DNA from 3 places in the Blautia sp. OM07-19 genome. Region 1 is predicted to be linked to each of the others. Evidence: riboswitches for the same ligand, from Rfam matches in the RefSeq annotation. Region 1 holds a riboswitch; each other region holds the start of a gene.
The links. A riboswitch is a leader RNA that binds a small molecule or an ion and turns the genes downstream of it on or off. The one in region 1 is predicted to bind cobalamin.

Region 1 (2,209 bases):
CAGTATTTATCGGTTTTTTGTGCGGGTTTTGTTGTGGTTTTTGTTTGTTTTGTGTTGGTTTTTATTTGGAATTTGATTTTTGAGTTGACTTTTGGATTTTAGACTGCCATACTGAGATCAGTATAGTTTCTGTTACTGTAATTGGATCTGACAGTAACGATTTTTTCCGATCGGAGGAGGAACAAACATGTATCTTTCTGATGTACATACACATTCCATCGCAAGCGGGCACGGAACGACCTGTACCGTTTCTGATATGGCAAAAGCGGCTTCAAAGAAGGGGCTTAAACTGCTCGGGATCACAGACCATGGACCTGGCACACTTGCCGCGGGAACTTCTTCTTATTTCAGAAGTCTTTCTTATTCTCCCAAGAAACGCTTTGAGATTGAATTATTGTTTGGAGTTGAACTGAATATCCTTGATGTTGATGGACATGTAGATTTAAGTGATAAACTTCTTGACAAACTGGATTACGCGATTGCGAGCATGCACGCGCAAAATTATAAGAGTGGTTCTGTAAAAGAAAATACAAGTGCTTACCTGAACGCTATGAAGCATCCCTGCGTCAAAATCCTCGGACATTGCGATAATCCGCATTTTCCAGCAGATTATGAGACACTTGCAGTCGCAGCAAAAGAATTCGGAGTGATCTTTGAAATCAACGAAGCCTCCCTCGCCCCCTACGGCTACCGAGGAGACACCCGAACCAACAACCGCGAGATCCTGCGCTGCTGCCGCAAGTACAACATCCCGATCGTCCTCTCCAGCGACAGCCACGGCACAGAACACATCGGAGACTTCACCTGCGCCGCCGAATTCGTGCATGAAGAAATGTTCCCGGAGGAACTGATCTTGAATAATCAGATTCCAAGGTTGAAAATGATATTAGAAGAGAGATAATGAGTCTCCCACACACCGGTCCCTAATCTGCCGCCCTACGGGCGGCGTTCAGGGACCACACCCCGGTGAGCGAATGTCATCCGTACAGGAGGTGTTTCTCCGTAGGCGTCCCCATTCCTCATCTACCCCATCTTCTTCATCAACTCCACCAACTCCGCATACTTCCCAGTCACATACCCATAATTCTTCCTCTTATGCGGCAGCTGACAATCCGTGCAGTCCTTAAATCCCTTATCCGTAAACTTAAAATTCCCGCCACATTTATCACCCAGTGCATACAACGGGCAATAACAAAACAGACAATTAAAGTTCTCCGGGTCTGCCCCTTTATGGCATGGAAAATATTCACACTCCTTATTGCTGAAATAGGAATAATGTTTCCCTTCCCAATACGGTTTCTCCATAATATTCACCTCCATCCCCTTTTCATCCTATTATATCCTATAAGAAAATATAAAAAAAGCAGCTATGACCAATGTCATGCTGTCATTCAAACATTCTTATAGAGGATTTGCGATGCTGCTCCGGGGTAGACAATGAATCCGTTCAAATATGCGGAGGGAACGAATGCATCCGAAGCAGTATCGCCTGCCATTTAATCATACCCTTAATGGGTTACCATGCTCTGCGGCGGCCACCGCAATTACAAGCATGAGGTATAATTCATACGAACAGGCGAATTCCATAAAAAAATGCCTGCTTCCAATAAGCAGACAACACTCTGGGACTGCGGATATCCCTAAGTTGGTTGTTACACTTTACACGGAAGTTTAACCTCGCCATACAAAGCAGGTTTCCTGACTTCAGGATCATCGCTTGCCTTCCCCTTCTCATACTATGTACAATGGGATAATGAAGGTTCGCTCCTCTGTTACAGTGACCGGATCGCTCAGGACTCTCACCTGATTCCCTCTTCTGACTGCTACGCGGACACAGCCAGCACTTCATATGTTCAATATGGAATTATACTGACATTATAATAGCATACCCTTTGGTCATTGTCAATAGTATCTGATACTTTTTTCACAAATTCATAAGTAAAAAGTTATAATCTCTTTTCACACCCGTTTTTTCTCTGTGTTGCATTTTTTCTGCGTGTGTCCTATACTGAATTATATTTTCCGGTCCTGCATGACCACTACGTAGTTATCACCAAAAGGAGGATTTTTTATGATTCAGGATATCGCACCGCATACTTATCACAATGAATATAAACCAGTCACACCGGATGGCAACAGCATCATTCTCGCTTACGAAAATGGAAAGTGTTTCTTCCATAAAAAAGAAGATGACGTTTCCATCTCTCTT
Region 2 (2,209 bases), on a different contig from region 1:
GTGTTGGTTTTTATTTGGAATTTGATTTTTGAGTTGACTTTTGGATTTTAGACTGCCATACTGAGATCAGTATAGTTTCTGTTACTGTAATTGGATCTGACAGTAACGATTTTTTCCGATCGGAGGAGGAACAAACATGTATCTTTCTGATGTACATACACATTCCATCGCAAGCGGGCACGGAACGACCTGTACCGTTTCTGATATGGCAAAAGCGGCTTCAAAGAAGGGGCTTAAACTGCTCGGGATCACAGACCATGGACCTGGCACACTTGCCGCGGGAACTTCTTCTTATTTCAGAAGTCTTTCTTATTCTCCCAAGAAACGCTTTGAGATTGAATTATTGTTTGGAGTTGAACTGAATATCCTTGATGTTGATGGACATGTAGATTTAAGTGATAAACTTCTTGACAAACTGGATTACGCGATTGCGAGCATGCACGCGCAAAATTATAAGAGTGGTTCTGTAAAAGAAAATACAAGTGCTTACCTGAACGCTATGAAGCATCCCTGCGTCAAAATCCTCGGACATTGCGATAATCCGCATTTTCCAGCAGATTATGAGACACTTGCAGTCGCAGCAAAAGAATTCGGAGTGATCTTTGAAATCAACGAAGCCTCCCTCGCCCCCTACGGCTACCGAGGAGACACCCGAACCAACAACCGCGAGATCCTGCGCTGCTGCCGCAAGTACAACATCCCGATCGTCCTCTCCAGCGACAGCCACGGCACAGAACACATCGGAGACTTCACCTGCGCCGCCGAATTCGTGCATGAAGAAATGTTCCCGGAGGAACTGATCTTGAATAATCAGATTCCAAGGTTGAAAATGATATTAGAAGAGAGATAATGAGTCTCCCACACACCGGTCCCTAATCTGCCGCCCTACGGGCGGCGTTCAGGGACCACACCCCGGTGAGCGAATGTCATCCGTACAGGAGGTGTTTCTCCGTAGGCGTCCCCATTCCTCATCTACCCCATCTTCTTCATCAACTCCACCAACTCCGCATACTTCCCAGTCACATACCCATAATTCTTCCTCTTATGCGGCAGCTGACAATCCGTGCAGTCCTTAAATCCCTTATCCGTAAACTTAAAATTCCCGCCACATTTATCACCCAGTGCATACAACGGGCAATAACAAAACAGACAATTAAAGTTCTCCGGGTCTGCCCCTTTATGGCATGGAAAATATTCACACTCCTTATTGCTGAAATAGGAATAATGTTTCCCTTCCCAATACGGTTTCTCCATAATATTCACCTCCATCCCCTTTTCATCCTATTATATCCTATAAGAAAATATAAAAAAAGCAGCTATGACCAATGTCATGCTGTCATTCAAACATTCTTATAGAGGATTTGCGATGCTGCTCCGGGGTAGACAATGAATCCGTTCAAATATGCGGAGGGAACGAATGCATCCGAAGCAGTATCGCCTGCCATTTAATCATACCCTTAATGGGTTACCATGCTCTGCGGCGGCCACCGCAATTACAAGCATGAGGTATAATTCATACGAACAGGCGAATTCCATAAAAAAATGCCTGCTTCCAATAAGCAGACAACACTCTGGGACTGCGGATATCCCTAAGTTGGTTGTTACACTTTACACGGAAGTTTAACCTCGCCATACAAAGCAGGTTTCCTGACTTCAGGATCATCGCTTGCCTTCCCCTTCTCATACTATGTACAATGGGATAATGAAGGTTCGCTCCTCTGTTACAGTGACCGGATCGCTCAGGACTCTCACCTGATTCCCTCTTCTGACTGCTACGCGGACACAGCCAGCACTTCATATGTTCAATATGGAATTATACTGACATTATAATAGCATACCCTTTGGTCATTGTCAATAGTATCTGATACTTTTTTCACAAATTCATAAGTAAAAAGTTATAATCTCTTTTCACACCCGTTTTTTCTCTGTGTTGCATTTTTTCTGCGTGTGTCCTATACTGAATTATATTTTCCGGTCCTGCATGACCACTACGTAGTTATCACCAAAAGGAGGATTTTTTATGATTCAGGATATCGCACCGCATACTTATCACAATGAATATAAACCAGTCACACCGGATGGCAACAGCATCATTCTCGCTTACGAAAATGGAAAGTGTTTCTTCCATAAAAAAGAAGATGACGTTTCCATCTCTCTTCCACGTTTTCGCGAACTGGAAGGAAATGTAAGCGATCTGTACGAAAATTAT
Region 3 (2,209 bases), on a different contig from region 1:
TAGCTGGTATCAGTTGCCCAGTTAGCCATATATGCCAGAGGATCTCCGGTACCAACAGTGATCCAGTTATTGTTATTAAAGTCATAATCCAGTGCTGCAAGTTTACTCCACTGATCATCTGAGCTTCCGTATTCAGGAACAACACCGATGCCGATTTCTGCAAGATACTGTGCGTGAGCATCTGCAAAGTCATTCAGAAGACGGTTTTCATAAGAAATATATCTAAGGTTGATATTCTGGCCATCCAGTTCACGGATTCCATCTCCATCTGTGTCAACGATTCCTGCATCATCCAGAATCTGTTTTGCTTTTTCCGGATCATAGGTATATGGATTCTCAAGTTTGTCGTAATCATAGTTCAGAGTAGATGGCAGTACGGAAAATCCTGGTGTATAAAGTCCACCGATTGTTCTGGAATTACAGATTGTATCATAGTCAATTGCCATCAGGATTGCCTGACGAAGTGTTTTGTTTCCAAGAACACCATCAAAGTTCATCCATGCAAATCCGCAGCGTACACCGGATGCAATATCAACAGTAAAGTCATCACTGTCCTGGAAATCCTGAATATCTGCTACATTTGTGATATTCTCAACCAAGTCTACCTGACCACTCTGGAGAGCCATTGTTTTTGCGGAGTTATCTCCCATGAACAGCAGATTGATCTTATCGTATGGAACATCTTCACGATAATACTCATTTGCAGCTAATGTATAACCAACACCTACACCATTGAATTCTTCAATCTTGTATGGACCTGTTCCAATAATTCCATTATCGTAGTTTTCAATATGTTCTACATCTGTGATTCCCATAGTTGGGTGGCAGAGCTGTCCTACAAGGTTTGCATATGGTTTGCTTGTTTTGATGTTAATAGTATTTGCATCATCATCTACAGTAACTTCTGCTTCAAATTCCAGATATTTCTCCGGTTTGGCAGATCCGGAAGGTCCTACCTCTTTCATGTGATCAAAATACTCTTTTACCTTTGTCGGAGTTAAATCACATCCGTCAGAGAATTTAATTCCGTCTTTCAGCTTGATCGTCCATTCTGTATGCTCGTCATTTACTTCATAACTCTCAGCAAGCCACGGGATAACTTCCATATTGTCATCGAATTTAAATAATGCTTCAGCAATACCATATCTCATAGCATTCCATCCACTGTTTTCATCATTTGCACTGTTTACACATCCATCTGTGTACATCTGACATCCGAAGTTTAAAACCTTCTCATCACCCTTCGCCTGTACAGTAACTCCCATTAATAATGCAACTGTTGTTGCCGCTGCTAACACAAGTAATTCTCTTTTTGTTTTTTTCATCCTTTACTTCCTTTCTTTTTTTGTTTCTTCGTTGTTTTTCTTCCTTCTCATACTGTCCATTCCTGTGATTTTGAACGAAAAAAAAGACAGATGCTCCCACATCCGTCACGAAATCTTACCATTAAAGAATCAAACATATATATGCAACACATGAAGTTGTAACTCTTAAGCAGGATTTCTCGTCGTCCGCAAGAATCTCTTTTACCAGAAATAAGCAGGTCTCCTGACTTAAGCTTACCCATTTTCAGCACCTTCCCAGAAAAATATCTTCCAGTGGCATTCAGCTGAAAACCAACTATCACAGTGACGGGATCGTACCGGATTTACACCGGTTTCCCTTTTAATCAGACCAGCAGGACGCTTCTGCTGGTCTGAACTTATCTCTAAAATCATTAAATGACCGTATGAATACTCATCTAGCATAACATACCATCATGTATACGTCAATTATTTTAGACTCTTATTTTCTATCTATTTTTCCGTAAATTTCCGGAATTTCTCAAAATTTGTTTCCGGTGTATAGGATTTCAGAACTTCCATCATGTCCTCTACACTATATGTATTATCATACATTCCAATAGATAACGCATACTGCTTATTAAACTCATCTACTGAATCCGCTGTCCAGAATGACTGCTGCAGCCGGAAAGCACTTCCATCTTCACGGTAATCTTCTGCAAAGCCTTCCAGAGCATTTTTCATGGCAACAAATGATGGTGCAACGATAGCACCGTATTTTCCTACAAGATAGTCGATTCTTTCCTTGCCGTTATATCCCTTTTTATTAAACATTTCGTATGTATCTTCTGTAAAACAGTCAATGGAACCCAACAATACATCTGTACTGTTCTCTTCTTCATAAGCATCAATTATCTTGATAAAAT

Region 2: it holds a riboswitch for cobalamin, as region 1 does, so the genes downstream of both, DXC01_RS00170 (cysteine-rich small domain-containing protein) here and DXC01_RS14035 (cysteine-rich small domain-containing protein) in region 1, are expected to answer to the same signal.
Region 3: it holds a riboswitch for cobalamin, as region 1 does, so the genes downstream of both, DXC01_RS18945 (ABC transporter substrate-binding protein) here and DXC01_RS14035 (cysteine-rich small domain-containing protein) in region 1, are expected to answer to the same signal.

What each region holds. Positions count from the first base shown of each region.
Region 1 is NZ_QULA01000022.1:42,498-44,706, reverse strand. It holds gene DXC01_RS14040 (phosphatase) at 188-901, shown strand; gene DXC01_RS14035 (cysteine-rich small domain-containing protein) at 1,024-1,305, opposite strand; cobalamin riboswitch at 1,672-1,863, opposite strand; gene nudC (NAD(+) diphosphatase) at 2,072-2,209, shown strand, end outside.
Region 2 is NZ_QULA01000001.1:42,447-44,655, reverse strand. It holds gene DXC01_RS00175 (phosphatase) at 137-850, shown strand; gene DXC01_RS00170 (cysteine-rich small domain-containing protein) at 973-1,254, opposite strand; cobalamin riboswitch at 1,621-1,812, opposite strand; gene nudC (NAD(+) diphosphatase) at 2,021-2,209, shown strand, end outside.
Region 3 is NZ_QULA01000053.1:1,431-3,639, reverse strand. It holds gene DXC01_RS18945 (ABC transporter substrate-binding protein) at 1-1,325, opposite strand, end outside; cobalamin riboswitch at 1,522-1,721, opposite strand; gene DXC01_RS18940 (hypothetical protein) at 1,797-2,209, opposite strand, start outside.